4 regions of the Embleya sp. NPDC008237 genome follow, and region 4 is predicted to be linked to each of the others. Evidence: riboswitches for the same ligand, from Rfam matches in the RefSeq annotation. Region 4 holds a riboswitch; each other region holds the start of a gene.
What was found. A riboswitch is a leader RNA that binds a small molecule or an ion and turns the genes downstream of it on or off. The one in region 4 is predicted to bind cobalamin.

Region 1: linked by a shared signal. The riboswitch ahead of metE (5-methyltetrahydropteroyltriglutamate--homocysteine S-methyltransferase) and the one ahead of ACFZBU_RS09860 (ABC transporter substrate-binding protein) in region 4 are both predicted to bind cobalamin.
Region 2: linked by a shared signal. The riboswitch ahead of ACFZBU_RS05600 (ribonucleoside-diphosphate reductase subunit alpha) and the one ahead of ACFZBU_RS09860 (ABC transporter substrate-binding protein) in region 4 are both predicted to bind cobalamin.
Region 3: linked by a shared signal. The riboswitch ahead of ACFZBU_RS12855 (CoA-acylating methylmalonate-semialdehyde dehydrogenase) and the one ahead of ACFZBU_RS09860 (ABC transporter substrate-binding protein) in region 4 are both predicted to bind cobalamin.

What each region holds. Positions count from the first base shown of each region.
Region 1 covers NZ_JBIBGL010000040.1:4,644-12,210, reverse strand. The annotation lists gene ACFZBU_RS47430 (GNAT family N-acetyltransferase) at 941-1,702, shown strand; gene menC (o-succinylbenzoate synthase) at 1,727-2,836, shown strand; gene metE (5-methyltetrahydropteroyltriglutamate--homocysteine S-methyltransferase) at 2,990-5,314, opposite strand; cobalamin riboswitch at 5,489-5,655, opposite strand; gene ACFZBU_RS47415 (BtrH N-terminal domain-containing protein) at 6,069-7,052, shown strand; gene ACFZBU_RS47410 (MarR family transcriptional regulator) at 7,160-7,519, shown strand.
Region 2 covers NZ_JBIBGL010000002.1:552,516-560,082, reverse strand. The annotation lists gene ACFZBU_RS05635 (LysE family translocator) at 1-295, shown strand, start outside; gene ACFZBU_RS05630 (MOSC domain-containing protein) at 369-1,073, opposite strand; gene ACFZBU_RS05625 (hypothetical protein) at 1,226-1,384, shown strand; gene ACFZBU_RS05620 (VOC family protein) at 1,523-1,900, opposite strand; gene ACFZBU_RS05615 (GNAT family N-acetyltransferase) at 2,102-2,926, shown strand; gene mug (G/U mismatch-specific DNA glycosylase) at 2,923-3,618, shown strand; gene ACFZBU_RS05605 (hypothetical protein) at 3,803-3,991, shown strand; cobalamin riboswitch at 4,350-4,597, shown strand; gene ACFZBU_RS05600 (ribonucleoside-diphosphate reductase subunit alpha) at 4,674-6,992, shown strand; gene ACFZBU_RS05595 (ribonucleotide-diphosphate reductase subunit beta) at 7,010-7,567, shown strand, end outside.
Region 3 covers NZ_JBIBGL010000004.1:546,393-553,959, reverse strand. The annotation lists gene ACFZBU_RS12875 (enoyl-CoA hydratase) at 1-234, opposite strand, end outside; gene mmsB (3-hydroxyisobutyrate dehydrogenase) at 231-1,157, opposite strand; gene ACFZBU_RS12865 (enoyl-CoA hydratase/isomerase family protein) at 1,154-2,233, opposite strand; gene ACFZBU_RS12860 (acyl-CoA dehydrogenase family protein) at 2,230-3,372, opposite strand; gene ACFZBU_RS12855 (CoA-acylating methylmalonate-semialdehyde dehydrogenase) at 3,377-4,876, opposite strand; cobalamin riboswitch at 5,074-5,244, opposite strand; gene ACFZBU_RS12850 (pyridoxamine 5'-phosphate oxidase family protein) at 5,314-5,787, opposite strand; gene ACFZBU_RS12845 (class I SAM-dependent methyltransferase) at 6,837-7,511, shown strand.
Region 4 covers NZ_JBIBGL010000003.1:671,228-678,794, reverse strand. The annotation lists gene ACFZBU_RS09870 (ABC transporter ATP-binding protein) at 1-290, opposite strand, end outside; gene ACFZBU_RS09865 (FecCD family ABC transporter permease) at 287-1,441, opposite strand; gene ACFZBU_RS09860 (ABC transporter substrate-binding protein) at 1,438-2,424, opposite strand; cobalamin riboswitch at 2,659-2,896, opposite strand; gene ACFZBU_RS09855 (DeoR/GlpR family DNA-binding transcription regulator) at 3,092-3,895, opposite strand; gene galT (galactose-1-phosphate uridylyltransferase) at 4,044-5,186, shown strand; gene galE (UDP-glucose 4-epimerase GalE) at 5,192-6,157, shown strand; gene galK (galactokinase) at 6,151-7,263, shown strand.

The sequences.
Region 1 (7,567 bases), on a different contig from region 4:
GAGGCGGACACGTACCGCCACCTTCGTGAGATGGCCGGTACCGAAACCGGGATTCAGACGACGGCCGCTAAGGACTCCGTCAGGCCTCGCGACGGCGCGGGAGACAACCCTGTCCGAGTCGCAGGTCGCGGGCCGGGGAATGCGGGATGGATGCCGGCGGGGGCGGTGGTGCGCGGGGTGATTCCGGTCGCGCCGGCCCGGGCCGTGGTGGGTGCGGTTACCGGCGGTGCCGGCCGCACGCTTGCTGGATTGTGCATGCGGACAGCGTCGCTTCCGGGCCGGCCGGGTACATGCGATACCCGTCCAGAGATTCCCCGGATGCTTTGTGAGACTGGCTATAGAGGTGCGGATGCGCGGCACCGGGGCCCGATCTCGGACCGGTCCTCGAAGTGGTCGGGATCATTGGAAGCGGCAGCACGCGGCCACCGTCGTCCCGACGTACTCCGTGCTCGCCGAATCGCGATCGCAGCGGTTCCCGCCGTCGGGAAGCCCGCCTGCTTGTTCCGCCGTCCAAAGGGGCGCGCACATCCTCGTACCGTGAAACAAAGCCGCACGAAGGCGGGGACACACACACTCGCAGTGGTGCCGTCCGGAGACCTGTCCACCCCGGCTCACGCGAGCACGCCGCTTCCGGATGCCCCCGGCGTCCGGCGTCGGCGCATCGCCGTCACCCGCGCACCGAGTTCCCGACCATGTCGTTCACGTCGCCCAACCTCGCGTCGTGGAAGAGGCGTGCGACGCCGTCGTCGTCATGCGCCACCGACGCCTCGCCGAGGAAGTGCACGCAGGCACGAATACACCCGAATCCTTGTGCACGCGGGTCCGCTTCCGGCCCACGTGCTCCCGCCCGCTCATCGAGGACGACGTGCGCCGGTGCCCCGCCACCTTCGCCTCGGAGCCCTCGGCATCCGGAGAAGCCTTGAAGACGAACCGTAAGGAAGTGTCCGTAATCCGAGAACTGCACATGATGGAGGACTTCGATGCCGTCAGCCTCCTCTATGCCGACATCTGGGGGTCCCGATCCGGCAGGACACCCATCTCCGCCGAGGTCATGCGGGCGCTCTCCCACTCCGGCAACTACGTGGCCGGAGCATACGAGGACGGCCGTCTGGTGGGGGCGTCGGTCGCCTTCTTCGGCGAACCCGTAGGCATCAGCCTGCACTCCCACATCACCGGCGCCGTGGTGGGGCGCGGCGTGGGCCTCGCCCTCAAGATGCACCAGCGGCAGTGGGCGCTCGCCCATCGACTCAGCCGCATCACCTGGACCTACGACCCGCTCGTCCGTCGCAACGCCTACTTCAATCTGACCAAGCTGGGCGCTCGGCCGGAAGCGTACCTGGCGTCCTTCTACGGCCTGATGGACGACGCCATCAACGGCGGCGACGAGTCCGACCGGGTCCTGGTCGCCTGGGACCTCACCGCCCCCTCCCCGCCCGAGGTGGTCGAACTGCCCGCCGGCGCCGTGCACGGCCTCCGCAATCACGACGGCCGCCCGGAGACCGCCGCGACCGACGCCGAGACCGTACTCGTCGACCTCCCCGACGACATCGAGGCTCTGCGCCTCACGGATCCCGGCGCCGCCCGCGCCTGGCGGCTGGCCGTACGAGAAACCCTGGGCGGCCTGCTCGCCGAAGGTGCCCGTGTCATCGGCTTCCACGAACGCCGCCGATACGTGGTCCAACGCACCACAACCCATGCCTGACCGCCCGCAGAGGAGCCACCAGTCGTGAAGACCAAGATTTCCGGCATCGAGCTGCGTCGGATCGCGATGCCGCTCGTCGCGCCGTTCCGTACCTCCTTCGGTGTGGAGACCAGCCGCGATGTGCTGCTGGTCCGCGTCGTCACCGCCGACCACGAGGGCTGGGCCGAGTGCGGGGCCATGTCCGAGCCGCGCTATTCCTCCGAGTACGTCGACAGTGCCCGGCACGTCCTGCGCAGGTTCCTCATTCCCGCCTTGCCGAGGGACGGTCTGGACGTGCACGCGGTGGCACGTGTCCTGAAGCCCTTCACCGGCCACCGGATGGCGAAGTCCGCGCTGGAGACGGCGGTGTTGGACGCCGGGCTCCGCAGTGCCGGTGAATCCTTCGGCTCCTACCTGGGTGCCGTTCGGGAGCGGGTCCCGTGCGGTGTCTCGGTCGGGATCATGGACTCCGTGCCCGAACTCCTCGACGCCGTGGAGGGGTACATCGCCGAGGGCTACGTCCGGATCAAGCTGAAGATCGAGCCCGGCTGGGATCTCGGCCCGGTACGTGCCGTGCGCGAACGTTTCGGTGACGATCTGCTCCTGCAGGTCGACGCCAACGCCGCCTACACGCTGTCGGATGCGCAACACCTCGCCGGGCTCGACGACTTCGGGCTGCAACTGATCGAACAGCCCTTGGCCAACGACGACATGGTCCAGCACGCCGCACTGGCCAAGCTGCTGCGCACCCCGATCTGCCTGGACGAATCCATCAGGTCCGCCGCCGACGCCGCGGCGGCCATATCCCTCGGCGCCTGTTCCGTCGTCAACATCAAACCGGGCCGCGTCGGCGGCTATCTCGAAGCCCGCCGCATTCACGACCTCGCGCGCGCCCACGGTATCCCCGTCTGGTGCGGCGGGATGTTGGAGACCGGCATCGGTCGCGCCGCCAACGTGGCGCTGGCCGCCCTGCCCGGCTTCACCCTCCCGGGCGACACCTCCGGCTCCAGCCGATACTTCGCCACCGACCTCACGAAGCCCTTCGTCCTCTCCGACGGGCACCTCGACGTCCCCACCGGCCCCGGCCTGGGCGTCGAGCCCCTTGCCGACGTCCTCGACGAGGTGACCACGTCGAGCGAATGGATCGCGATGTGACCGCGCGCGTTCGGACCCGGAGGCCGCGGGTCGGCTCGTAGCCGAGTGAAACGCGAGGTCCACAGGAAGCAGGTCGCGGAGGGGCCGCCGGGCCGGGACCGCAAGGTCTCGCCCCGGCGACCCCTGGGCCGTGTCCGCCGGACACGGCCCAGGTCAGGAGAGCGGACCGGGGAGGGTCGTGCGCACCTCACGGGCCGCCGCGACCAGGTTCTCCAGCGAGGCGCGGACCTCGGGCCAGTCGCGGGTCTTGAGGCCGCAGTCGGGGTTGACCCACAGGCGCTCGGCGGGGATCGCGGCCAGCGCCTCGCGCAGCAGGCCCACCACCTCGTCCGTACCGGGGATGCGCGGGGAGTGGATGTCGTACACGCCGGGTCCGGCCTCGCGCGGGTAGCCGTGGGCGGCGAGTTCGGTGGCGACCCGCATGTGCGAGCGGGCCGCCTCCAGGCTGATCACATCGGCGTCGAGGTCGTCGATCGCCCGCACGATGTCGCCGAACTCGGCGTAGCACATGTGGGTATGGATCTGGGTGGCCGCGCGTACGCCCGAGGTGGTCAGGCGGAAGGCCTCGGTGGCCCAGGCCAGATACCGCGGGTGGTCGGTCGCGCGCAGCGGCAGGGTCTCGCGGAGCGCGGGCTCGTCCACCTGGATGACCGAACTCCCGGCGGCCTCCACATCGCGGACCTCGTCCCGCAGCGCGAGTGCGACCTGCCGGGCGGTGACGCCGAGCGGCTGGTCGTCGCGGACGAAGGACCACGCGAGCATGGTGACGGGGCCGGTGAGCATGCCCTTGACCGGTCGGTCGGTCAGCGACCGGGCGAACGAGGTCCAGCGCACGGTCATCGGCTCGGGGCGGGAGACGTCGCCGGCGAGGATCGGCGGGCGCACGTAGCGGGTGCCGTACGACTGGACCCAGCCGTGTCGGGTGGCCACGTAGCCGGTGAGCTGTTCGGCGAAGTACTGGACCATGTCGTTGCGTTCGGGTTCGCCGTGCACCAGGACGTCGATCCCGGCCTTCTCCTGGAAGGAGACGACCTCGCGGATCTCGTTTTCGATGCGTTCCTCGTAGGCCGCGTCGTCGATGCGTCCGGCGCGCAGGTCGGCGCGGGCGGTGCGCAGTTCGGCGGTCTGCGGGAAGGAGCCGATCGTGGTCGTGGGCAGCAACGGCAGGCCCAGGCGGGTGCGTTGGGCGGCGGCTCGTTCGGGGTAGGGCTGGTCGCGGCGGCCGTCCGCCTCGGTGACCGCGGCGACCCGGGCGCGCACGGCGGGGTCGTGGGTGAGGGCGGAGGCGTTGCGTGCGGCCAGGTCGGCCCGGTTGGCGGCGAGGTGGGCCGCGATGGTGTCCGTGCCCTGCCCGAGGCCGCGAGCCAGAGTGACGACCTCCGCGGTCTTTTGTCGGGCGAAGGCGAGCCAGCGGGCGATCTGCGGGTCGATGTCGTGCTCGACGTCGGCGTCCAGGGGTACGTGCAGCAGCGAGCAGGAGGCTGCGACGTCGACGCGGTCGGCCAGGCCCAGCAGAGTGCCGAGCACGGTCAGCGACTTGCCGAGGTCGTTGATCCACACGTTGCGGCCGTCGACGACGCCGGCGACCAGACGCTTGCCGGGCAGCCCGCCGACCGCTGCCAGTGCGTCCAGGTTGGCGGCCGCGGCACCGGTGAAGTCCAGGGCGAGGCCCTCGATCGGGGCCTTGGCCAGGATCGGCAACGCCTCGCCGAGACGATCGAAGTACGAGGCGACCAGCAGCCTGGGTCGGTCGGTGCGACCGCCCAGGTCGCGGTACGCACGTGCGGTGGCGTTGAGTTCGGCGAAGCTGCGGTCCTGGACCAGAGCGGGCTCGTCGAGTTGCACCCACTCGGCGCCGGCGGCCCGCAGGTCGGCGAGCACCTCGGCATACACCGGCAACAGGCGGTCCAGCAGGGTCAGCGGCCGGAAGTCGGCCGCAACGCCCGGTGCGGGCTTGGCGGACAGGAGGAAGGTGAGCGGGCCCACGAGCACCGGGCGCGCGGTCAGCCCCAGCGCGGTGGCCTCCGCGAACTCGGCGACCTGCTTGACGGAGTTCGCGGAGAACGTGGTGTCGGGGCCGAGTTCGGGGACCAGGTAGTGGTAGTTGGTGTCGAACCACTTGGTCAGCTCCAGCGGCGCCACATCCCGGGTGCCGCGCGCCATCGCGAAGTAGCCGTCCAAGGCGTCGGCTTCGACGGCGGCACGGTGTCGGGCCGGGATCGCGCCGACCATCACGCTGGTGTCCAGGACGTGGTCGTAGAGCGAGAAGTCACCGGTGGGAACCTCGTGGATCCCGGCATCGGCGAGCCGACGCCAGTTGGCGTGGCGCAGTTCGGCCGAGGCGTCGCCGAGCGCGTCGGCGGTGACCCGACCGGCCCAGTAGCCCTCGATGGCCTTCTTCAGCTCTCGGCGCGGGCCCTGTCGGGGGTAGCCGTACACGGTGGCGCGTGCTGCCGCGGCTGCGGACTTGGTGGTCACGGAACTCTCCTTCGCGAGTTGTCTCCGGGATCCCGGGACGAATCGAAGGCGCGAAGGGATGGCAAACCGCGGGGGCCACTTCGGCGCACTCGCGCACGTGTCCCACCGGGTTGTCCGCCGACCCGCCCACGAGGTCACCGAGATCACCGTGCGCTTCGGCGGCGCACGGGCAGTGGCAGGTCTTCGGACTCGTGGGCGTGCCCACCGAAAAGGCGGACTCCTACTGGCCGTCGCTTCCCGGGCCCGGCGCGGGCCCAGTGCTGTTGACGGCGGTCGTTCCCACTCACCGCTGCGGGGCAGTCCCGGATTCACACCGGGTTCCCTCTTGCGACGCGTCTGCCTGGCGGGCAGGGCGAACCGACTGCGTCCGCCAGCTTAGCCGGCCGCGGGCGGGTTCGGAACGCGAGTCCACCGAGTGGACGGCGCGCGGCGCGGTGCATCCGTGCGGCAGGCGGCCCGAAAGGGTCGCGGCCTCGCCTTCGGGGAGCCCGGTGACCCGCCACTCCGGCGATCCGGCCGCCGGCCGAACCGCGGTGCGGATCCCGGTGTGCGGGGCGACGTCGAAGTCTTCGCGGGCGGCGGCCGGGGCCGGCTCGCTTCGCAGGGCCGCGCGCGGCATGATCTCCCCCGTGTGCGCGCCGAATTCATCCGCGGGGCCCGGCCACGAGCCGCGGACACGTCGGGCGAAACCGGCACCGCACGAAGAACCGATGAGCCGGCTGACGATTCCTGGCGAGGAGAACACGGCGTGACCATGGTGACGGACATCGATGCCCGAGGTACGCAGCACTGCGAGACGACGACTCTGGGGGTGTTGCTGCGTCACCAAGGACTCGATCTGTCCGAGCCGATGCTCTTCGGCCTCGGCTCCGGCCTGTCCTTCATCTACTGGGACAGCAAGAGCATGGGCTTCCCCTTCCTCGGGGGACGGGTCAAGCCGTTCGACCTCACCAAAAACCTGGCGACCGGACTCGGGTACGAACTCCAGGTCCGGGAAACCGCCTCCCCCCGCAGGGCGTGGGAGAACGTGACAGCCGTCATCGACGCCGGTCGACCGGTCGGGTTGCAACTCGACAGCTACCATCTGGACTACTTCGGATCGAAGGTCCACTTCGGCGGCCACGTCGTCGCCATGTACGGCTACGACGACCGCTTCGCCTACCTGGTGGACACCGACCAGCAGGGCGGAGCGGTGGCCACGAGCCTGACCGGCCTCGCCCGGGCCAGGGCCGCGCGCGGCCCGATGACCGCCAAGCACCGCTCCTTCACCCTCACCGCTCCGAGGAACCCGCCCTCGCCGCAGGGGCAAATCATCCCCGCCATCACCGGCTGTGCCCAAGCGTTCCTCGACCCGCCCATCGCCAACCTCGGCCACCGCGGCATCGAGAAGGCCGGCAAGCTGGTGCGCACATGGTTCCAGCGCACCGACGCCCCGCAGCGTGACCTGCCACAGGCCGCCCTGCTGATGGAGAAGGCCGGCACCGGCGGCGCCCTGTTCCGGAACCTCTACCGCGACTTCCTCGCCGAGTGCACCGAAGTGCTCGACAGCGGCCATCTGCGCACCGGGCACACGCTGTACACCGAGGCAGCCACCCTGTGGACGGAAGTGGCAGCACTGATCGAGAAGGCCGGTGAATCGGGCGAGCCGCGACTTCTCGTGCAGGCCGGCACGATCCTCGGCGATCTTTCGCGCATCGAGCGCGAGGCCATGCAAGCGCTGAGCCGCCTGGAGGCGTGAGGCATCGAGCGCGCCCCGGCCGGTGGCCCCCACGGCGCCCACCGGCGACCTACCGATCGGGCGTCGCCGAGACCGGGCCCGGGTGCTGTGGCCGGGTCGGCTCGTGGGTGCCGCGTGCCGTCCGCGATGCGGGTGACGCGGACCGGCGGCGCCGCCGGGCGACCGTCGACGTCAAAGAGGGACTGCGTGCGCCGAGCCTCCAGCTGTCCCTGCTCAACCGGCAGGTCAGCACCCATTTGACGCTCCGAGACGTCGACTTGGACTGCCTGGACCTCGTCAACGCCCACGGCCCGCTGAGCCCGAGCGCACTGGCGCGCCGCGCCGGTCTCCATGCCGCCACGATGACCGGCGTCCTGGACCGACTCGAACGCGCCGGCTGGGTGTCCCGCGAGCCGGACCCCTCGGACCGCCGGGGCACCCGGATCCGGGCCCTGCGTGATCGCAACGCCGAGGACCTGGCCGGCTGACCGCACCCGGCCACACCGATCGGTCCGGCGCCACCCGACGGGAGCGAC
Region 2 (7,567 bases), on a different contig from region 4:
TCTGGTGACGAACCTGCTGAACCCCAAGGCCGCGATCATGTACCTGTCGCTGATCCCGCAGTTCGTCGACCCCTCCGCCGGACACGTGCTGCTCCAGGGGTTCGCCCTGGGCACGATCCAGATTCTGATCAGTCTCGCGGTGAACACGATCCTGGTCCTGGCGGCCGGCACGATCGCGGTGTTCCTGGCCCGGCGGCCGTCCTGGCTGCGGATCCAGCGCTACGTGATGGGCACCGTCCTGGGTGGGCTCGCGGTCAAGTTGGCCACCGATCGCAGCCACCCGGCGGCCGCGTGACCCCGGGCGCCACGCACCGTCCCGGACCGACCGGGCACCGCGGCGGGAACGGGCGGGCCGCGCGGCGGGCCGGCTATTCGGCGCCCGGTGCGGGCAACAGGTCCGGCGGGGGTATCGCGACGGTGCGCTTGTGGGCCACCTCGCGTACGTGGTCGGGCAGTTCCGCGACGTCGAGCAGTCGGGGCAGCAGGTCGGCCTCGGTGGTCAGGGCCCGGAAACACTCGCCGATGGTGAGGTCGTGGCGGGCCGGACGGGAGACGATCGTGATCGTGTCCCCCGCAGCGATCTCGCCCGGTTCGATCACCCGCAGATAGGCACCGGGAAGCGCCCGTTCGGTGAACCTGCGCACCCATCGGCGCTCGTCCAGCCACAGCGCGAAGGTCGCACACGGTATGCGCGGGACGGACACCTCCAACAGCGCGCCGGCCGCGCCCACCCGCCAACGCTCGCCGATCAGCGCGGCCTCCAGGTCCAGGCCGGACGTGGTGAGGTTCTCCCCGAAGCTGCCGTTGCCCAGCTCGCGCCCGAGCTCCCGCGCCCACATGTCCAGGTTCTCGCGCGAATAGGCGTAGACGGCCTGATCGTTCCCGCCGTGGTTGTGCCGGTCGTACACGCCGTCGCCGACCAGCCCGCTGCCCAGTCCCCCGGGTCCGGATCCGGGTGCGCGCACGGCGACCGAATGGTCGACGGGTCGTTTGTCGATTCCGGTCGTCCCGACGCCGGACTTGGCCGGATTGGGTCGTGGCCGGGCGAGGTTCACCGAGATCACGTGCGACATGTCAGCAGGCTACCGGGCCGACGGCGGCCCGGATCGGGCCGATTGCGGCGGCGCCGACCGCGTATGCGGGCCGGACTCGGGCAAATACCTGATATCGGCGCCCTCGGGGGCGCCGGGGCCCGTCTGTCCGGGCTTCAGGGAGGGACCACGACATGAGTTCGCTGTCGAAGACGCTCAAGAAGATCCAGAGTTACATCCGCCGCAATCCGCGACAGGTCGAGCAGGGCCGTCGGCTCGTGCGCGACCGCCTCGCCCGCCGCCGCGGCGGTCGCGGGCAGGGCCCGGGCAACCCGCCGAGCAACCCGGCCTGATCCGACCGACCGGGGCGAACGCACCGCGCTCGCAGGCGAATCCGGCGCGCGCGCCCCGGCTCCTGCGGTCGAACGCGCGCAAGGTGCCACGAAAGCCGCGACCTCGTGTTCATCCCCGCAGTCGAGCGGGAGCGGTGCTCATCCGATCAGGGTCCGCTTGGCCCGCACGACGCAGAATTCGTTGCCCTCCGGGTCGGCGAGTACGGTCCACGATTCGGTGCCGGTCTGGCCGACGTCCACGCGGCGGGCACCGAGCGCAACGACCCGCTCGATCTCCGCCTCCCGCTCGCCGGGCCCGGCGCCCGGGGTCAGGTCCAGGTGCAGCCGGTTCTTGACCGTCTTGACGTCGGTGACCGGCATGAAACAGATGCCGATCGGCGCGCCCGGCTCGGTCCCGATGACCACCTCGCGCTCGCGCTCCGACAGGATCTCCCACCCCAGGACGTCGGCCCAGAAACGGGCCAGGCCCGGCAGATCGTGTGCGTCGATGACGATGTGGTGCAGGGAAATGGCCATGCCCGCCATTGTGTGACGCGCCATCGCTCGCTCCAACGGAATTTACCGCCCGCGGGCGGGCCCGGATCACCTGCCGCCCGGACACCGGCGCGAGCGCGTGTCGGCCCGGGCCGAAGGGTGCCGACCACCACGTGCTCGACCCGTCCGCGTCGGGCCCACCGGCCCGGAATCGGAGCGGGCGGGCGTGTCACACTGGCCCGCATGCCGAAGTCCGCCGCAGAGGTGCGCGCCCAGTTGGAGACGTTCTACGACGCGGTGGCTCGCCGGGCCACGCGTACGGAGACGTTCGGCGGGTTGACCCTGTTCGTCCGGGAGGGCCAGGGATGGCCCCGTTACGCACGACCCACGCTCGGCAGCTCCGTCGAGCCCACCGCCGCGGACGTCCGCGCGGTGCGGGCGCGGCAGAGAGAGTTGAAAGTGCCCGAGTCGTTCGAATGGGTCGACGAGACCACCCCGGCGCTGCGGGCAGCGGCGATCGAAGCCGAGTTGCACGTGCACGAGCACCCGCTGATGGTGCTCGATCCCACCGAGCGACCCAGCGAACGCCCGGACCTGCCGGATCTGGTGACGGTGCGTCGGGTCCGGGCGGACGCCACCGATTTGGCGATCGTGCACAGCGTCGCGACGGTCGGGTTCGCCAACCCGGGCACCGCGTCCGGAACCGACGGCCCCACCGAGCGGGACACCACCGCCCTGGGCCAGGACCCGAATCTGCTGTCCTACCTCAACGAGCGGCTGCGCTCCGGCGAGACGGTGATGTTCGCCGCGTACAGCCCGGCCGGGCCCCTGTGCGTGGGCAGCTACCAGCACCTGTACGACACGGCGGAGATCGTCGGTGTGGCCACGCTCCCCGCGGCCCGACGCGGCGGCCTCGCGGCGGCGGTGACCTGGGAGCTGGCCGGGCATGCGCTCGACGGCGGGAACGACACGGTGTTCCTGTCGGCGGGCGACGAGGACGTGGCGCGCATGTACGGCCGGCTCGGCTTCCGATCGGTGGGCACGGCGCTGATCGCGGAGGCACCATGAGCGCGAAAGAGCCCGAGCCGGGCCCCGCGAAAGCGCTCGTGTTGCCCATCCCGCCGGGCCGCAACCCCACCGCCGCCGAGCTGGCCGCGGCACACGGGCGCAGCATCCCGGACGTGATCGGGCCCGACCTTCGAGTGTTGTTCTGCGGGATCAACCCGGGCCTGTGGTCCGGCGCCACCGGTCGGCACTTCGCCCGTCCGGGGAACCGGTTCTGGCCCGCGCTGTACGCGTCCGGGTTCACACCTCGCCTGCTCGCTCCGACCGAGCAGGACGAGCTGCTCGCGCTCGGTCTCGGCATCACCAACGTGGTGGCCCGCACCACCGCCCGCGCGGACGAGTTGACCAAGGACGAGTACATCGCGGGCGGCGCGGCGCTCACGGCCAGGGTGCACCGGTACCGACCGGCCTGGCTGGCGGTGTTGGGCATCGGCGCGTACCGGACCGGCTTCGGCCGGCCGAAGGCGGTGGTCGGCCGGCAGCACGAGACGATCGGCGACACCGGGATCTGGGTGCTGCCGAACCCGAGCGGCCTGAACGCGCACTGGACGGCGGCGGCGCTGGGCGAGGCGTTCGCCGAACTCCGGGCGGCGAGCGATCCGGACTCCTCGGGCGCGGACGGGGCCGCCGAGCGCCGAGCGGCTCCGGAAGCCCCGGCGGGTCCCGAGGGGCGGGGCGCCGCGCCGCCGGCATGAGGCGGCCGGGGCCGGTGGTCCCGCGCGACGGCACGCCGTCCGCCGATGCCCGATGCCCGGAGCCCGGGTTCCCGGGCGAGTCGGGACCGTTTCGGCTACCTGTATCCGAGTCGATACGTCAACCGACCGAGTGGCATCACCCGGTTGGTGGTTACTTCACGCCCCCTCGCGCGGTTGGGTCGGCATGAAGATCCTGCGGGCCCCGTTCGGGCCGTGGCCCACCGAGACGATCGAGACCCCCGTCTACGAGGCGTTGGTCGCGGAGTGGCGCGACTCGGGTCGGGAGGTGCCGGGAGCGGTGGACCGACCGCACGACCGCCCGGCCCGACACGCCCGCCCGCCGTACTCCGGGCCGCGGACCGGCCGTCCCTGAGCCCGCGCACCGCCCGCGCCCGCGGCGGACCGCCCGACCGCCTCCGCCGCCCGCCGGGCGCGGCGCGGAGACCCGTTCTCGGGTCGCCCCGGCCGCCGCCCTCGCGGCGGATGCGGCAGGCCCCACGACACCGCGCCGCCGGCGTGTCGCGCGACCGCTCGACGCGGTGCACGCGAGTACCGTCGTGCCGGGCATCCGGCGGGAGCCGGTCCCACACCGCCCGCAGGGCACCGCCGCACCCGGTGCCCCGGGGGCCGCACCGCCGGTGGCGGGCCCGCCGGTGGCGATCCGTGGTACGCCGAGAACCGCGACACGACACAACACCTGGGGGTGCAACGACCACCCCGCCACTACATATATGCTCTGCGACGCAGCTGGTTCGCCGTTCCCTCAGGGGAAGGGCGACGCGAGAGGGAATCCGGTGTGAAGCCGGAACTGCCCCGCAGCGGTGAGCGGGAACGAACGTCGTCATGGAGCGCCGAACGTCGAGAGACATTCGGGAAGCGACGACCACTAGGTACTCCGCGGCCCGCCGAGCACGCCGTGCCCGGCGGTGCCCCGGCATGCCCGCGAGTCCGAATACCTGCCGGCTGCCCGTGCCTTCGGGCGCGGGGTCACCTGTACGTACGAGCTCGCGAGGAGAGAGCACGTGACCGTTGTGGACAGCGTGGGCGCGACCCGGATGCGGATCGACGAAAGCCCCGAGGACCAACTGGCAACCCTGGTGCGCACCCAGGCGCGCGATCTGCCGGAGGTCGATCCGGATCGGGTCGTCCGCCGGGTCGTCGCGGGCCTGAACGAGGGCGCGGACAAGGGCGCCGCCGCGGACCTGGCGGTGCGCACCGCGGCCGAGCTGATCGCCGAGGAGCCCGCCTACTCGCGGCTCGCCGCGCGCCTGCTCGCCGGCCGGATCGCGGAAGAGGCCCTGGCGGCCGGCGTCACCTCGTTCAGCGCCGGCATCGCGCTCGGTCGCCGGGAGGGCGTCATCGGCGCGGAGACCGCGGCGTTCGTCGCGAAGCACGCCGCCGAGCTGGACGCCGCCGTGGACGCCGAAGGCGACCGCAGGTTCGAGTACTTCGGCCTGCGCACCGTGTACGACCGCTACCTGCTGCGCCACCCGGTCTCGCGCAAGGTGGTCGAGACGCCGCAGCACTTCCTGCTGCGGGTGGCGTGCGGCCTGGCCCGGGAGCCCGGCGAGGCGATCGGTTTCTACCGGCTGATGTCCTCGCTCGCCTACCTGCCCAGCTCACCGACGCTGTTCAACTCCGGCACGGTGCACACCCAGATGTCCTCGTGCTACCTGCTCGACTCGCCCAAGGACGAGCTGGAGTCGATCTACGACATGTACGGGCGGATCGCCCGGCTGTCGAAGTTCGCCGGCGGCATCGGCGTGGCATGGTCGCGGGTGCGTTCGCGCGGCTCGCTGATCCGCGGCACCAACGGGCACTCCAACGGCATCGTGCCGTGGCTCAAGACGCTCGACTCGTCGGTGGCCGCGGTCAACCAGGGCGGCCGGCGCAAGGGCGCGGCCTGCGTGTACCTGGAGACGTGGCACCCGGACATCCTGGAGTTCCTCGAACTGCGCGAGAACACCGGTGAGGACGCGCGCCGCGCGCACAACCTCAACCTGGCCAACTGGGTGCCGGACCTGTTCATGCGCCGGGTCCAGGAGGACGGCGTCTGGTCGCTGTTCGACCCGAACGAGCTGCCCGAACTGCCCGATCTGTGGGGCGCCGAGTTCGACCGGGTCTACGAAGCCGCCGAGCGGGACGGCCGGTTCGTCCGGCAGATGCCCGCGCGCGACCTGTACGCCCGGATGATGCGCACGCTCGCGCAGACCGGCAACGGCTGGATGACCTTCAAGGACGCGGCCAACCGCACCTGCAACCAGGCCGCGGAGCCGGGCAACGTGGTGCACCTGTCCAACCTGTGCACCGAGATCCTGGAGGTCACCAGCGACGGCGAGACGGCCGTGTGCAACCTCGGCTCGGTCAACCTCGGCGCGCACGTGGTCGCCGGCGAGGGCATGGACTGGGACAAGCTGCGCGCGACGGTTCGCACCGCTGTGGTCTTCCTGGACCGGGTCATCGACATCAACTACTACCCGACCGACCAGGCCGCCGCGTCCAACCCGCGCTGGCGCCCGGTGGGCCTGGGTCTGATGGGCCTGCAGGACGTGTTCTTCACGCTCGGCATGCCGTTCGACTCGGTCGAGGCACGCGAACTGTCCACGCTGATCTCCGAGGAGATCTACCTCACCGCGTTGGAGACCTCCTCGGCGCTCGCCGAGGTACATGGCCCGCACCCCGCCTACGCCCAGACGCACGCCGCGCGCGGTCGGCTCCAGCCCGACCTGTGGGAGGGCGTCCAGCCGACCCAAACCAAGCGTTGGGATGCGCTGCGCGACCGGGTCGCCGAACACGGCCTGCGCAACTCGCTGCTCGTGGCGATCGCACCGACCGCGACCATCGCCTCGATCGCGGGCGCCTACGAGTGCATCGAGCCGCAGGTGTCGAACCTGTTCAAGCGCGAGACGTTGTCCGGCGAGTTCCTCCAGATCAACGCGTACCTGGTGCGCGAGCTCAAGGCCCGCGGCCTGTGGACCCCCGAGGTCCGCGACCGGATCAAGCGCGCCGAGGGCTCGGTCCAGGGCATCGCCGAACTCCCCGAGGACGTGCGCGAGTTGTACCGCACCGCGTGGGAGCTGCCGCAGCGCGCGCTGATCGACCTGGCGGCGGCCCGCTCGCCGTACATCGACCAGTCGCAGTCGCTGAACCTGTTCATGGCCGACCCGACCATCGGCAAGCTGTCCTCGATGTACCGCTACGCGTGGTCCACCGGTCTCAAGACCACGTACTACCTGCGCTCGCGCCCCGCGACGCGGATCCAGCAGGCGACCGTGCCGGCGCAGGCCTCGGCCGCGCCGGTCGAGGAGATCTCCGACCTGGAGGTCATCGCGTGCTCGCTGGAGAACCCCGAAGCCTGTGAGGCGTGCACGTGAGCCTGCTCGATCCCGGAATGAACCTCACGCTGCGCCCGATGCGGTATCCGGACTTCTACGAGAAGTACCGCGCGGCGATCCGCAACACGTGGACGGTCGAAGAGGTCGACCTGCACAGCGACCTGGCCGACCTGGACAAGCTCAGCCCGGCGGAGCGGCACCTCGTGCAGCGCCTGGTCGCGTTCTTCGCGACCGGTGACACGATCGTGGCGAACAACCTGGTGCTGAACCTGTACCGGCACATCAACTCGCCCGAGGGCCGGTTGTACCTGTCGCGGCAACTCTTCGAAGAGGCCGTCCATGTGCAGTTCTACCTGACCCTGCTCGACACCTACATGCCCGACCACGAGGAGCGCGAGCAGGCGTTCGCCGCGGTCGAGCACATCCCGTCGATCCGGCGCAAGGCGGAGTTCTGCTTCCGCTGGATCGACTCGGCGATGGGCCTGGACCGGCTCGAATCGCGGGAGGACCGGCGGCAGTTCCTGCTCAACCTGATCTGCTTCGCGGCGTGCATCGAGGGCCTGTTCTTCTACGGCGCCTTCGCCTACGTGTACTTCCTGCGCTCGCGCGGCCTG
Region 3 (7,567 bases), on a different contig from region 4:
GTCCATGTAGTCGTTGGGCTGCATCTCCTTGATGTCCGCGCCGGCGGCGAAGGCCTTCGCGGACCCGGTGATCACCAGAGCGCCGACGTCCGGGTCGCGGTCGAGCGTGGTCGCGGCGTCGACGACCTCGGCCATCACCTGCAGGTTGAGGGCGTTGAGCGCCTTGGGACGGTTGAGCGTGATCAGCGCGGTGCGATCGTGACGCTCGACCAGGATGGTCTCGTACTCGGTCATGCCGGGTCGTTCCCTTCGCCGGTGGCGGTGGCGGTGTGGTCCCTGATGGTGTGGATGACGGCGGAGAAGTCGCGCTCCGCGCCGCCGTTCTCGGCGAACGCCGCGTACATCTCGGCCGCGTGCAGGCCCAGTTCGGCGGACACGCCGCCCGCGCGGATCGCGTTGGCGGCCAGCCGCAGGTCCTTGGCCATCAGGGCTCCGGCGAAGCCGGGTCGGTAGTCGTGGTTGGCGGGACTGGCCGGTACCGGTCCGGGCACCGGGCAGTTCGTGGTCAGCGCCCAACACTGTCCGGAGGCGGCCGAGGCGACGTCGAACAACGCCTGGTGGGAGAGGCCGAGGTGCTCGCCCAGCACGAACGCCTCGCTCACCGCGATCATCGTGGCGCCCAGGATCATGTTGTTGCAGATCTTCGCGGCCTGTCCGGCCCCGGGCGGTCCGCAGTGCACGACGCGGCGCCCCATCGCGGTCAGCACGGGCTCGATCGCGGCGAAGTCCGCGTCGTCGGCGCCGACCATGAACGTGAGCGTGCCGGCGACCGCGCCGACCACTCCGCCGGACACCGGCGCGTCCAGGGCGCGGCGCCCGGACGCGCGTACCGCCTCGTGCGCGGCGTGTGCGTCGGCGACGTCGATCGTCGAGCAGTCGACGAACACCGCGCCGGCGGGTGCGGCGGCCAGGAGGCCCTCCGGGCCCAGGTAGCAGTCCAGGACGTGTGCCCCGCCGGGCAACATGGTGATCACCACGTCCGCGCCGGCGACGGCCTCCGCGGGCGACCCGGCGATCCGCACACCGTTGTCCCGGGCCTGCTCCAGGGCCTGCGGCGCCGGGTCGAACCCGGTGACGACGTGTCCGGCCGCGACCAGGTTGGCGGCCATCGGGCCGCCCATGTTGCCCAGCCCGACGAACGCGACGGTGTCGGTCATCGGCCGGCCTCCGAGGTCGCGGACGCGAGTTCCAGGCTCGACGCACCCTCGGCCGGCGCCCGGAAGAAGCGGGCGACGTCCTCGGCCCCCACGGCCTCCAGCGTCGCGGGCGACCAACGCGGCGCACGATCCTTGTCGATCACCTGGGCACGGATGCCCTCGGCCAGGTCGGGCGCGCTCAGCGCCGCGCTCGACACCCGGTATTCCTGCTCCAACACGGCCTCCAGGGAGCCGAGTTCGCGAGCCCGGCGCAGGCTCGCCAGGGTCACCTTGAGCGCGGTGGGCGACTTGGCACGGATCTGCTCGGCGGCCTGCTTCGCCGCCGGTTCCCCGCTGCCCTGGAGGCGTTCGAGAATCTCCTCGACGGTGTCGCACGCGTAGCAGGAGTCGATCCAGGCGCGACGCTCGGCGAGTTCGCCGGCCGGGGCCGGCTCGGTGAACCGCGCGACGACCTCCGCCGGTTCGCGCGTGGCCAGCGCCTCGATCACCGCGTCGAGCCGATGCGAGGGCACGAAGTGGTCGGCCAGGCCGCAGGCGATGGCGTCGCCGGCGCCGATCGAGGAGCCGGTCAGCGCCAGGTGCGTGCCCGACTCGCCCGGAGCCCGGGCGAGCAGGTGGGTGCCGCCGACGTCGGGAACGAACCCGATTCCGGTCTCCGGCATGGCGACCGTCGAGCGCTCGGTGACGATGCGCAACGCACCGTGCGCGGAGATGCCGACCCCGCCGCCCATCACGATGCCGTCCATGACGGCGATGTACGTCTTGGGGTAGCGGGCGATGCGGGCGTTGAGCCGGTACTCGTCGCGCCAGAAGTCCAGGCTCGCGGTGCCGCCGGCGACGGCGTCGGCGTGGATGGCGCGGATGTCGCCGCCCGCACACAGGCCGCGCTCGCCCGCACCGGTGATCACCACCAGCCGTACGCCGTCGTCGTGTTCCCACGCGGTGAGCGCGGCGTCGATCCGCCGAACCATGTCGTGGGTGAGCGCGTTGAGCGCCCTGGGCCGGTTCAGCACGATCCGGCCCATGGCCGCCTGCCGGTGGGTCTGCACCGGGTCCTGCTCGGGGGTGGGGGTCATCGGGCCGCTCCGATCAGTCCGCGCGCGACGATCACGCGCATGATCTCGTTGGTTCCTTCGAGAATGCGGTGCACCCGCAGGTCGCGCACGATCTTCTCGATGCCGTAGTCGGCGAGATAGCCGTACCCGCCGTGCAGTTGCAACGCGCGGTCGGCCACCGAGAAGGCGGTGTCGGTGGCGAACCGCTTGGCCATCGCGGACAGTTGCGACGCCCTGGGATCGCCCTCGTCGAGCGAGGAGGCCGCGTGCCACACCAGCGTGCGGGCCGCTTCGAGCTCGGTTGCCATGTCCGCGAGTTGGAAGCGCAGAGCCTGCGCGTCGATGAGCCGCGAGCCGAACGCCGCACGGTCGGTGAGATGGCGCACGGCGGCGTCCAGCGCGGCCTGTGCGCCGCCCAGCGAGCACGCGGCGATGCCGATCCGGCCGCCGTCGAGGGCACCCATCGCGATCCTGAACCCGTCGCCCTCGGCGCCGAGTCGGTGCGTCGCGGGCACGCGCACGCCGTCCAGGACCACCTGGCGGGTGGGCTGCGCATGCCAGCCCATCTTGCGCTCGTTCGGTCCGAAGGACAGCCCGGCGCTGTCGTCCTCCACGATGAACGCGGAGATCCCGTCGGCGCCGTCCGCTCCGGTGCGCGCCATCACCACGTACACCGCGGAGGATCCGGCGCCGGAGATGAACTGCTTGACCCCGTGCAGGAGATAGTCGTCGCCGTCGCGGGTCGCGCGGGTGGTCAGCGCGGCGGCGTCCGAGCCGGCTCCCGGCTCGGTCAGGCAGTAGCTGGCCAGGTCGTGCATCGAGCACAGACCCGGAAGCCAGCGTGCGCGCTGCGCCGGCGTGCCGTGCCGGTCGATCATCGAGGCGACCATGTTGTGGATGGAGTAGTAGGCGGCGATGGTCGGGCAACCACCGGCCAGCGCCTCGTAGATCAGTGCGGAGTCGAGTCGGTTCAGCCCCGAACCGCCCCGATCCTCGCCGACGGTGATGCCACCGAGGCCGAGATCGGCGCCCTTGCGCAGGACGTCGACGGGGAAGTGGCCGGTGCGGTCCCATTCGATCGCGTGCGGGGAGAGGTGTTCGCGGGCGAAGTCCCGGGTGGTCTCGACGATCGCGAGCTGGTCGTCGGTGAGTGCGGTCATCGGGTCAGTCCATCGTGGGGATGTCGAAGTTCGCGCTCTCGCGCGCGGTGGACGGCCAGCGCGAGGTGATGGTCTTGGTCCGGGTGTAGAAGCGGATCGAGTCCGGACCGTGCTGGTTCAGGTCGCCGAATCCGGATCGCTTCCAGCCGCCGAAGGTGTGGTAGGCCACCGGCACCGGGATGGGCACGTTGACGCCGACCATGCCGGTGTTCACTCGGCGGCCGAAGTCGCGGGCGGTGTCGCCGTCCCGGGTGAAGATCGCCACGCCGTTGCCGTACTCGTGCTCGCTGGCCAGGCGCAGCGCGTCCTCGTAGGAGGCCGCGCGGACCACGGACAACACCGGGCCGAAGATCTCCTCCCGGTACACCCGCATCGAGGGCGTCACGTGGTCGAACAGCGACGCGCCGACGAAGTAGCCGTCCTCGTGGCCGGGGACGTGCACGTCGCGGCCGTCGACGAGCAGTTCGGCGCCTTCGGCGACGCCGATGTCCAGGTAGCCGTGCACCCGTTCGAGTGCGTCCCGGCCGACCAGCGGGCCGAAGTCGGCGTCCCGGTCGTGGGAGGGGCCCACCCGCAGGGTGGCGATGCGCGCGACGAGCTTGTCCACCAGCGCGTCTGCGGTCTCGGCGCCGACGGGGACCGCCACCGAGATGGCCATGCAGCGCTCGCCGGCGGAGCCGTATCCGGCGCCGATCAGCGCCTCGACGACCTGGTCGAGGTCCGCGTCCGGCATCACGATCAGGTGGTTCTTGGCGCCGCCGAAGCACTGGGCGCGCTTGCCGTTCGCGGTGGCCGAGGTGTACACGTACTCGGCGATCGCGGTCGAGCCGACGAAGCCCAGCGCCTGCACGCGCGGGTCCTCCAGGAGCGTGTCCACGCTCTCCTTGCCGCCGTGGACCACATTCAGCACGCCCGGCGGCAGTCCGGCCTCGAGGAAGAGTTCGGCCAGGCGCAGCGGCACCGAGGGGTCGCGCTCCGAGGGCTTGAGCACGAACGCGTTGCCGCATGCGATGGCCGGGGCGATCTTCCACAGCGGGATCATCGCGGGGAAGTTGAACGGGGTGATGCCGGCGACCACGCCGAGCGGCTGGCGCAGCGAGTGCACGTCGATGCCGGTGCCCGCGTTGTCGGTGAACTCGCCCTTGAGCAGGTGCGGAATACCGATGGCGAACTCCACGACCTCCAAGCCGCGTTGCAGGTCGCCGTGGGCGTCGGCGATGGTCTTGCCGTGCTCGGCCGACAACAGGCGGGCCAGCGACTCGCGTTCGGGTTCGATCAGTTGCAGGAAGCGGGCCAGGACCCGGGCGCGCCGCTGCGGGTTCCAGTCGGCCCAGGCCGGCTGGGCCCGCTCGGCGTCGTCGATCGCGGCCAGGGTGTCGGCGCGATCCGCGAGCGGAACGCGTGCCTGTACCCGCCCGGTGTTGGGGTCGTACACGTCGCCGAACGCGCCGGATGCGCCGAGGACGTGCTTGCCGCCGATGAAGTGGGAAAGCTCGCGGATCATGAACGACCTGTCTCTCGTCAGGTGCGATCCGGAGGCGGGGCATGACCCGACCACGCAACGTCGGCGCGGGTGCGCGTGGTTGCCCGGGCGGGTCGACGTCGAAGTGGTCAGGAAAACCTGGTGGGTTCGACGTTCGCAGGATCATCCGGGGCGGGTGCGCAGACCGGTGTCATGCGTGTTTGCTCCATCCTCGTGGACAACACGGATATACCCGCGGCCGGTATCCTGACTTCCGGATCTACGCACGATGCCCGCCTTCCCGGCCTTCGCCAGTGGCTTGGTGCTGCGGCAGCGCACTCCCCGGTCACAGTGGCGGGACCATGTCGGATTCGCACCGACTTCCCTGCACCGCGGACCTTGTTGTTGAAGACGATATAGTCGGACGTCCTAGTAAGTCCAGCCGACCCGGTCCCGGCGACCGCGACCGGCCTGGTGCGTCAGGCCACGGGCGGTGGCTTCCGGGCGTAGGGAAGGTCGGGTCCCGCGGGCCTCCCGGTGTGGTCCCGGCGTTCGGCGACGAGTCCGGTGACGAATTCCGTGGTGACCCGAATCCACACCGTTTCCGCGCCGTCGCCGTCGATGTCGGGGAGCAGGCGATCCAGGTGCGCGACGGCGGAGGCATCGCGGACCCGGGAGGCGTGGCCCGTCACCGTACTCGTCCAACCGGTTTGCGCCGCGCGGTCGATGCGGTCGGCCTGGAACGCGACCACCGTGTCGAGCGCGGCCTTCGCGAGGGGCGAGTCGGTCGGAGCCCGAAACACCACGCACTCCCGGTCGAGGGCGAACGCCACCAGATGCACGGCCGGAAGAGCGCCCTCGCTCACCACGACGCGTCCCACCCCCGCGCTCGCCATCAGCTCCAGTGCCTCGTGGCGCCCGAGGGGGCGTTTCATCACGGCGTGTTCGCTCATGTCTCAACCCTCGAATCCCGCGCGGGCGCCGACACGGGGCCGACGGGCTCGTGCCGGTCGATTCCCTCGTGTCGACGCCGGGCCCGACGCCCCGCGCGCTCGACCGCGCGTCTGCTCTCCCGGACCCTGACCTCAGCCTTCCGCGCGCCCGACGCCCAGACCAGGGCCGACCGACCCGATCCCACAGGCCCAACGGCCGGTTGCCGCCGGGACCGGGTCGACCTCGTGGGACGGGCACGTTGCGAACGCACCCAGGCGACGGCGAGTTGCGCCGGGCGGGGCAGGAACGACGGGGGCGGCCCGCCACCGACGCAACGCGGCGCAGCGCGGATGCGGGCGGCCCTGGGCCCGGCCGCCTTCCCGGGCGATGGGTACGGCGGCCGGGCCGATCATGGGTGCGCACGGAGCGACGTCGATCGGGTTCGACCCGTGGCTACCGGAGCCTGCCCGCTGGGCCGGCCCGCACGCCCGACTCTGCTCCCCGTCCGCAACGTCGGGCAGAGCCGTTCGGCCCGGTCGGTTCCGGCGAAGGTCCCTTCGTGTGCGCACGACCGGGACGGGACGCCCCCGAGACGGAACGGACGGGCGCCCGACCGGTGCCGTCGCCACCGACGGAATCGGGCTCGGATCAGCGTTTGACATCGGCAAGTTGCTGCACGTGCGTTGCATGTGGTCGAGGGGTCTCCTACGCTCCAATCGGCTGCATGGGGACGTCGAACACCAGGAGCGCGCGGCGGACCGCCGACCGGCTCGCCGTGAGGTCCAAGGGCGTACGTTCCCACGAGGACGCGCCCCGTTCGTGCCTCCGCACTCCGTCCGCGGCGTGCGTCGCGGGCCGAGCGGTCGGGCACGGATGCACACGCGACACCGGGCATCGGTGCGTCGTCGTCGGGTGTGGCCGCCCATGATGTGATCCGCGGGACGGGAGCAGGTGTGGGGCGGAAGCGAATCACCGCGGTCGCCCACCCCACCGCACCGCCGGCCCGATCCCGCCCGCCCGTCCGGCCGCCGTGCGGCGACCGGACGCCTGCCAGGAATCCGAGGCACCGATGACCGACCTCGAATCGCTGCGCGCCCACTACGCCGCGACCCCCGACGGCCGCCCCAGCCGCTACCAGGCATGGGAAGTCGGCCGCGCCGTGGGCGACTCGATCACCCCGGCCACCTGCGATCCCGAGTACCGGACCTGGATGGTCGCCCATCTGGCACGCCTGCTGGACCGAGGACGCCCCGACTCCGCGCTGCTGAGCCTGGGCTGCGGCAATGCGATGGTCGAGGCCGAGTTGGTACGCGCGGGCCACCGGGTGCTCGCCGTGGACGCCCTGCCCGAGGCCGTCGACCTCGCCCACCGCAAGGGCGTGGACGCCGTCTGCGCGGACGTCCTGGTGTGGACGCCGCCGACCCGCGCCTGGACCGTCGTCTACGCCGACGGCCTGGCCGGCGACCTGCACCGGTACACCCGGGGTCTGGGCCCGGCCCTGGAACGTTTCCATACCTGGTCGCAGCCCGGCATCGGCAGCCTGGTCCTGTCCGACGACCCGCTCCACGTCGACCCGGACGCCCGGACCGGCCCGGACGTTCCCGGTTTCTCCTGGTTGTGCGCCCTCGCCCTGGCCGACGAAGCCGAAGAGGCCGGCTTCCGGGACGCGACCACCGCGACGATCAACTACCGAGGCCCCCTGTCCGGCCCCCGCGACCGCGCGGTCGTCACGGCCCTCCACTGACACGCGCCGGGAGTGGGCAGCGCGGGCCGCTCCGGTGCGGGGGAGCAGGGATCCCG
Region 4 (7,567 bases):
GTCAGCGGAAAGTCGGTCGGCATGTCCTGGAGCACCGTGCCGATCCGCCGCGCGGTCCAGCGCGCCGAATGGGTCCACACGTCCTCGTCGTCCAGAAGCACCCGGCCCGAGGTCGGTCGGTTCACCCGGTACACGCTGCGCAGCAGGGTCGATTTGCCACTGCCGTTGGGACCGAGCAGGCCGACCACCTCGCCGGGCAGCACGGTCAGCGACACCGCGTCCACCAGAGCCCGGTCGCCGACGGCGAAGGTGACCTCGTCCAGGACCAGGCGCGCCGCGGGTCCGCTCATCGCGCGCCCGCTTCCCGGCGCGCGTCCCGGCGCAGCAGCCAGACGAAGAACGGGCCGCCCACCAGCGAGGTCACGATGCCCACCGGCAACTCCTGCGGGGCGAGCACCGTACGCGCCACCAGGTCCGCGCAGATCGCGAACACCGCGCCGAGCAGCGCGGCCACCGGCAGCGCCCGCCGATGGTCGGCGCCGACCAGCAGCCGGACCACGTGCGGCAACATCAGGCCGACGAAGCCGATCACCCCGCTGACCGCGACCACGACCCCGGTGAGCACCGCGGCGAGCAGGAACATCCCCTGCCGGAACCGCTGGACGTCCAGACCGAGCGCCGCGGCGCTCTCCTCGCCGGCCAGGAGCAGGTTGAGGTTGCGTGCCTGGAGGAGCAGTACGACCAGGCCGAGCGCGAGCGCGAGGGCCGGTACGAGCAGCAGCGTCCAGCGGGCCGCGCCGAAGCCGCCCAGCGTCCAGAACAGCACCTGGGCGGCGAGTTGCGGATCCGGTGAGGTGAGCACGAGCAGGCTGGTCAGCGAGGACAACACGGCGCTGACCGCGACCCCGGCCAGGACCAGCCGTACCGCGGTGACCCGGCCGCCGGAGCGGGCCACCGAGAACACCACGAGCAGGGTGAGCAGGCCGCCGGCGAACGCGGCCGCGTTGAGGGTGAGCGCGCCGAGCGACAGGCCGCCGACCGACGCCACGCCCCAGCGCATCACCAGGACCGCGCCGCCGGCCGCGCCGGCGGAGACGCCGAGCACGTCCGGCCCGGCCAGCGGGTTGCGCACGATCGCCTGGATCACCATGCCCACCACGGCCAGCGTCGCGCCGACGACCGCCGCGAGCAGCACCCTGGGCAGTCGGGTGTCGGCGATGATCAGGTCGTGGGCGCGGCTCCAGGACGGTTGCACCCACGCGTCGCCGCCGATCCGATGCGCGAGGATGCGCCACGTCTCCGACCACGGCACGGGCACCGATCCCACCAGCAGCCCGGCCGTCGCCGCCGCGAACAGCGCCACGAGCAGGGCACCGACCACCAGCGGGAGCCGTACCCGGCCGCCCGGCACGTCGACCGGGCGGCCCGGGCCCGGCACCGCCGGCGGGCCGCCGCGCAGGATGGCGACCCGTACCGCCGTCGGGTCCCGATCGATCGTCATGACCGGTCGGGGTGCAGCTGCTTCGCGAGTTCCTCGACCGCGTCCACGGAGCGCGGTCCGGGCTGGGCGACGGACAGCGAGACCACCGGGAAGGCGTTCGCGCGCAGTGCGGGTACGTCGGCGAGTACGGGAACGGCCCTGAGTGTGCTGATCTTGGCTTCCACCGACGGCGTCACGTAGTCGTAGATCAGCACCACGTCCGGCTTGCGTTCGGCCACCTGTTCCCAGGAGACCTTGGTCCAGCGCTCGTTCAGATCGGCGAACACGTTGGTGCCGCCGGCGCGGGTGATGATCTCGTCGAGCATCGAGTTGCCGCCCGTGGTCTGCGCGGCGTCGGCGCCCGAGTTGTACACGAACACCTTGACCGGTGTCGTGCCCGCGAGCCGCGCGGTGACCGCGTCCAGCCGTCGGCGCAGTTCGGCGACCGAGTGTTCGGCACGCTCGGGGACGCCGAAGATGCCGCCGATGGAGCGGAGTTCGTCGTAGAGCCGGTCGAAGGTGACCGGCGCCTTGGCGCAGCCCTCGGGGTTGAGGTGGGTCCTGACGTTCAGCTCGCCGAGCCGGGCGCGGGTGTGGCCGGACGACTCCGAGAAGCCGTCGGGGTAGCCCGAGTAGACGAAGTCCGGCGTGGCTTCGAGCAGTTTCTCCAGTGAGGGCTGCGCGTCGGCGAGCACCGGGATGCGCGCGTACGCCTCCTTGTACCTGTCGCCGATGGTGCGGCCCTTGAGGTACGCGGTGCCCACCATTCGGTCGGCCAGCCCCAGTTCGAGCATCAGCTCGGTGGCGTTCGAGGTCAGCGTGGCGGCGCGTTGCGGCGGCCGGTCGTAGGTCGTGGTGACGCCGCAGTTGTCGGCGTCGGTGTACGGCTTGTAGGCGACGGGCGCGGGCGCGCTCGGCTTCTTGTCCTGCACCGCACCGCCGCACGCGGTCGCGAACAGCGCGAGCGCGGCAACCGCGGCGGCCCACGTGCGGGTGCGGGGCATCGGGGTCGGTATCCGCCCAGGCATCGGCGTCCGTATCCGCCCAGGTGTCCGCCTCGGAATCGGCGTCCGTGTCCGCCCCGGTATCGGCGTCCGTGTCCACATTCGTGTCGGCATCGTCGAAGCTCTCCCTTGCGAGTCCTCGTCGGGGAACTCGGGAGGGAGCGCGGCGGCGGACACCGTGCGGCGCCGTCGTCCGACGGACCCGCCCGCGAGGTCCCGGAAGTCCGCGTGCGCGAGGCGAACGCGGGCGACGGCAGGTCTTCGGACTCGTGGGCGGGTTCCGATCGCCACGGGTGTGGCCGGATTTCCTACCGGTCGCCGCTTCCCGGATCCCGTATCACCGGGCCCAGTGCGTGATGGCGACTTTCGTTCCCACTTACCGCTGCGGGGCAGTTCCGGATTCGCACCGGATTCCCTCTTGCGACACCCGGAATCGGTCGAAGCCGGGTGAACCGTTCGCAAGGGCAGCCTAACCATGGTCGATTCGGCGGCCGACCGAGGGGGCCGCGCGGGTCGCCGCAAGCAGGGGCACCGGGGCTTGGATCGGCCCGATCCGGATCGGCGGGCGAGGCGGTTCGGGGCGGGCCGATCCGCGCGAGGTCGGCCCGGGCGAGGTCGCCCCGACCGAGTGGCCCGGAGCCCGTGGCGCCGCCCGTCGCTTCGGCCGCTACTCGGCGACCAGGATCTCCAGCCCCACGTCGCGCAGCGCGTCGAGCGTGTCCGGGTCGGCCGGTCCGCTGGTGATCAGCAGGTCGATGTCCGCCAGCGGGCATACCTCGGCGAGTTCGACCCGACCCAGCTTCGACCCGTCGGCGACCACGACCCGACGCCCGGCCGCCCGCAACATCGCCCGCTTGGCCTCGGCCTCGGGCAGGTTCACGTTGGTGATGCCGCCCGTGGGGTGCACGCCGTTGCAGCCGAGGAAGACCGTGTCGGCGTGGATGCGCTCCAGGATGTGGTCGCCGAGCGGATTGATCAGGGAATGCTGCAACGGCCGCAGGGTGCCGCCGGTGACCACGACCGAGAACCGGGGGATGGCCCGCTCCAGCTCCAGGGCGATGGTCAGCCCGTTGGTGAACACCACGAGGTCGCGCAGGTCGTCGCGGTCCACCAGGGCCCGGGCCACGAACGTGGTGGTCGTACCCACGTCCAGGACCACGCTCTCGGACGGCGACACCAGCGCCGCGGCAGCCTGCCCGATCAGCGTCTTCGCGGGTGATGCCGAGGTCAGCGCCTCCTCGAAGGACGGCTCGACCCGGGGATCGCGACCGGTGAACATGGCGCCGCCGCGGACTCGGCGCAGCCGGCCCTGGCGCTCCAGCACCTCCAGGTCGGCCCGGACCGTCACGCGCGAGATGCCGAACGCCTCGGCCAGGTCGGTGACCTTGGCGAAGCCTCGATCCGCGATCGTCGCGGCCATCCGGGCGCGGCGGCCCTCGGCGGGCAGACCGTCGGTGTCGTCGTCAGGCATGGCCGCCATCTTGCGGACACCTTCCGAAACTTGTCAAACCGCAGGTGGTCCCGGGCGGATGGCGTCCGGGACGGCAGAAATGGCAAGCGTCCTGGGCGCTACGACTTTCTGATTGACAAGTTTTGGAAAGCTTCGCAAGATTGAATACATGAAGAAGACGCAGGCCGTCATGGCCGACGGTCGCGAGATCGTCTACTACGACACGCGGGACGACGCGGTCCGCACCGCCGTCGATCCGCGTGATCTCGCCCCCGTGGTCAGTGGCTCCGAGATGCGCTACGACCGACTGCTCGACGAGTGGGTCGTGGTCGCTTCGCACCGGCAGACCAGGACCCACCTGCCCGCCGCCGACGCGTGCCCGCTGTGCCCGTCCACGCCCGAGCGGGCCACCGAGGTCGCCGAGGCCGACTACGAGGTCGTCGTCTTCGAGAACCGCTTCCCGTCGATGTCCGGGTCCTCGACCTCCGGCCGGGCAGGCCAGGACCCTTCGACACCCGTTGCCGGCGGCGCTGCGGCCGGGCGGCCCGAGCCCGGCTGGGACCACGACCCGTTCCCGAGCCGGCCGTCCGGCGGACGGTGCGAGGTGATGTGCTTCACCCCCGAGCACGACGCGTCCTTCAAGGACCTCACCCCCGAGCGGGTGCGCCTGGTACTGGACGCGTGGACCGACCGCACCGCCGAATTGTCCGCGCTGCCCGGCGTCGAGCAGGTGTACTGCTTCGAGAACCGCGGCCGGGAGATCGGCGTCACGCTGCCGCACTCGCACGGGCAGATCTACGCCTACCCGTTCGTCACCCCGCGCACGGCCACGATGATCGCGAGCACGGCCGCGCACCGGCACCGCACCGGTCGCAACCTGTTCGAGGACGTGCTCGCCGCGGAGCGGGCCGACGGATCGCGGATCGTGGCCGAGGGCGAGCACTGGACCGCGTTCGTGCCCGCCGCCGCGCGCTGGCCGTACGAGGTGCACCTGTACCCGAACCGCCGGGTGCCGGACCTGCTCGCGCTGGAGGAGGCCGCGCGCGCCGAGTTCGGCCCGATGTACCTGGATCTGCTCGGCCGCTTCGACCGCCTCTTCGACGGCGAGCCCGCGCCGTACATCGCCGCCTGGCAGCAGGCGCCGGTCCGCTCGGGCCGGGTCGACTTCGCGCTCCACCTGGAACTTTTCTCGATTCGACGGGCACCGGGCAAGCTGAAGTACCTTGCCGGGAGCGAATCGGGGATGGGTGTGTTCATCAGCGACGTTCCGCCGGAGACCGCGGCGGCACGACTGCGGGAGGTCGGCGAATGAGGCTCATGGTCACCGGCGGAGCGGGCTACGTGGGCAGCGTCGTCGCCGCCCACCTGGTCGCGGCCGGCCACGACGTGGTGGTGCTCGACGACCTGTCCACCGGGCATCGCGACGCGGTCCCGGACAAGGCGGTGTTCGTCGAGGGCCGGGTCCAGGACGCCGCCCGGCACCTGGACCCGTCGTTCGACGCGGTCCTGCACTTCGCCGCGTCCTCCCTGGTCGGCGAGTCCGTCACCGGGCCGGCCGGGTACTGGCACAACAACGTGGGCGGCTCGCTCGCGCTGCTGGACGCGCTGCGTACGCACGGCATCACCCGCTTCGTGTTCTCCTCCACCGCGGCCGTCTACGGTGCCCCCGAGGTCTCACCGATCACCGAGGACGCGCCGTGCGCGCCGACGAACCCGTACGGCGCCTCGAAGCTGACGGTCGATCACCTGATCACCTCGTACTGCGCCGCGTACGGCCTGCGGGCGGTGAGTCTGCGCTACTTCAACGTCGCGGGCGCGTACGGCCGGTACGGCGAGCGGCATGCGACCGAGACCCACCTGATCCCGCTGGCCCTCCAGGTGCCCAACGGCACCCGCGGCTCGGTCGCGCTGTACGGCACCGACTACCCGACGCCGGACGGGACGTGCGTGCGCGACTACATCCACGTCGCCGACCTGGCCGACGCGCACCTGCTCGCGCTCGCCGCGACCGGCGAGGGCGGCGCCGCGACCGGGCACCTGATCTGCAACCTCGGCAACGGGACCGGCTTCTCGGTCCGGGACGTGGTGGACGCGGTCCGCACGGTGACCGGCTGCGCGGTACCGGCGCACGAGGCGCCGCGCCGGGCGGGCGATCCGCCGGTGCTGGTGGCCGCCGCCGACCGGGCGCGCGACGTGCTGGGCTGGCGGCCGACCCGGACCTCGCTGGAGGACATCGTGGCGGACGCGTGGACGTTCCTGCGGGACGGCGAGGCGGCGTGGTGAGCGAGTTCCGCGTCGAAGGCGTCTGGGCGGCGCCGGGCCGGGTCAACGTGATCGGCGAACACACCGACTACAACAACGGGTTCGTACTGCCGATCGCGATCCCGCACACCGCGCGTGCCGCCGTCGGACGGCGTACGGACGGCCGGCTGCGGCTGGCATCCGGGCACGCCGGGAGCGAATCGGTCGACCTGGCGATCGCCGACCTGGCGCCCGGCGCACTGGACGGATGGGCCGCGTACCCGGCGGGCGTGGTGTGGGCGCTGCGCGCGGCGGGGCACGAGGTCGGCGGAGCCGACATCAGGATCGACAGCGACGTGCCGGTGGGAGCGGGGCTGTCCTCGTCGGCGGCACTGTCCTGCGCGGTCGTGCTGGCGCTCGACGACCTGTACGAACTGGGCCTGGATCGCGTCGAGTCGGCCCGGGTCGCGCAGCGCGTGGAGACCGACTTCGTGGGCGTCCCGGTCGGCATGCTGGACCAGATGGCCTCGCTCGGCTGCGTCGCGGGCCATGCGTTCTTCCTCGACTGCCGCGATCTGACCGGCAGACACGTCCCGTTCGACTGTGCGAGCGCGGGGTTGCGGCTGCTGGTGATCGACACCCGGGCCCGGCACGCGCTCGTGGACGGCGGGTACGCGGAGCGCCGGACCTCCTGCGAGGAGGCGGCGCGACTGCTCGGGGTGCCGTCGCTGCGCGAGGTGGCCGATCCGGACGCGGCCCTCGCGGCGCTGCCGGACGGGCCGTTGCGCCGTCGGGTGCGGCACGTGCTCACCGAGAACGCGCGGGTGCTGCGTGTGGTCGAGGCGCTGGAGGCCGGCGATGTCCGGGCGATCGGGCCCGAGTTGACCGCGTCGCACGCGTCGATGCGGGACGACTACACGATCTCCTGCGCCGAACTGGACACCGCCGTGGACACCGCGCTGGCGACCGGCGCGCTGGGCGCCCGGCTGGTCGGCGGCGGCTTCGGCGGCTCGGCCATCGCGCTGGTCGACGCGGACCGCTGCGCGGCGGTCGAGGAGGCGGTCGAAAAGGCCTTCGCGGCCCGCGGCTTCACCGCACCGCGGTTCTTCCAGGCGGTGCCGTCGGCGGGCGCACGCCGCGAATCCTGACCGACCCCGGGCCCGGCTCCACATCGGACCCGGGGTCCACCACCCTCGGGCGGCCGAACGACCATCGCGGTCGCCCGGCCGCCCGATCCGCCATCGGGGACCGGAAGCCGACGGCGACGCGGAGGTTCCCCGCGACCTCACGCGCGCCCCCTCGCGTTCCCTCCGCCGCCGGCTCCAGGCAGTCGGCCTGAGGCCGGCCCTGTTCCGGGCACCTGCCGCCGTGTGATGTCCACCGGTATCCGCGACGACGGCCGGTCGCAAATCCCCAACATCGGCCTCGGCGCCTTGGTACCGGGTGTACCCG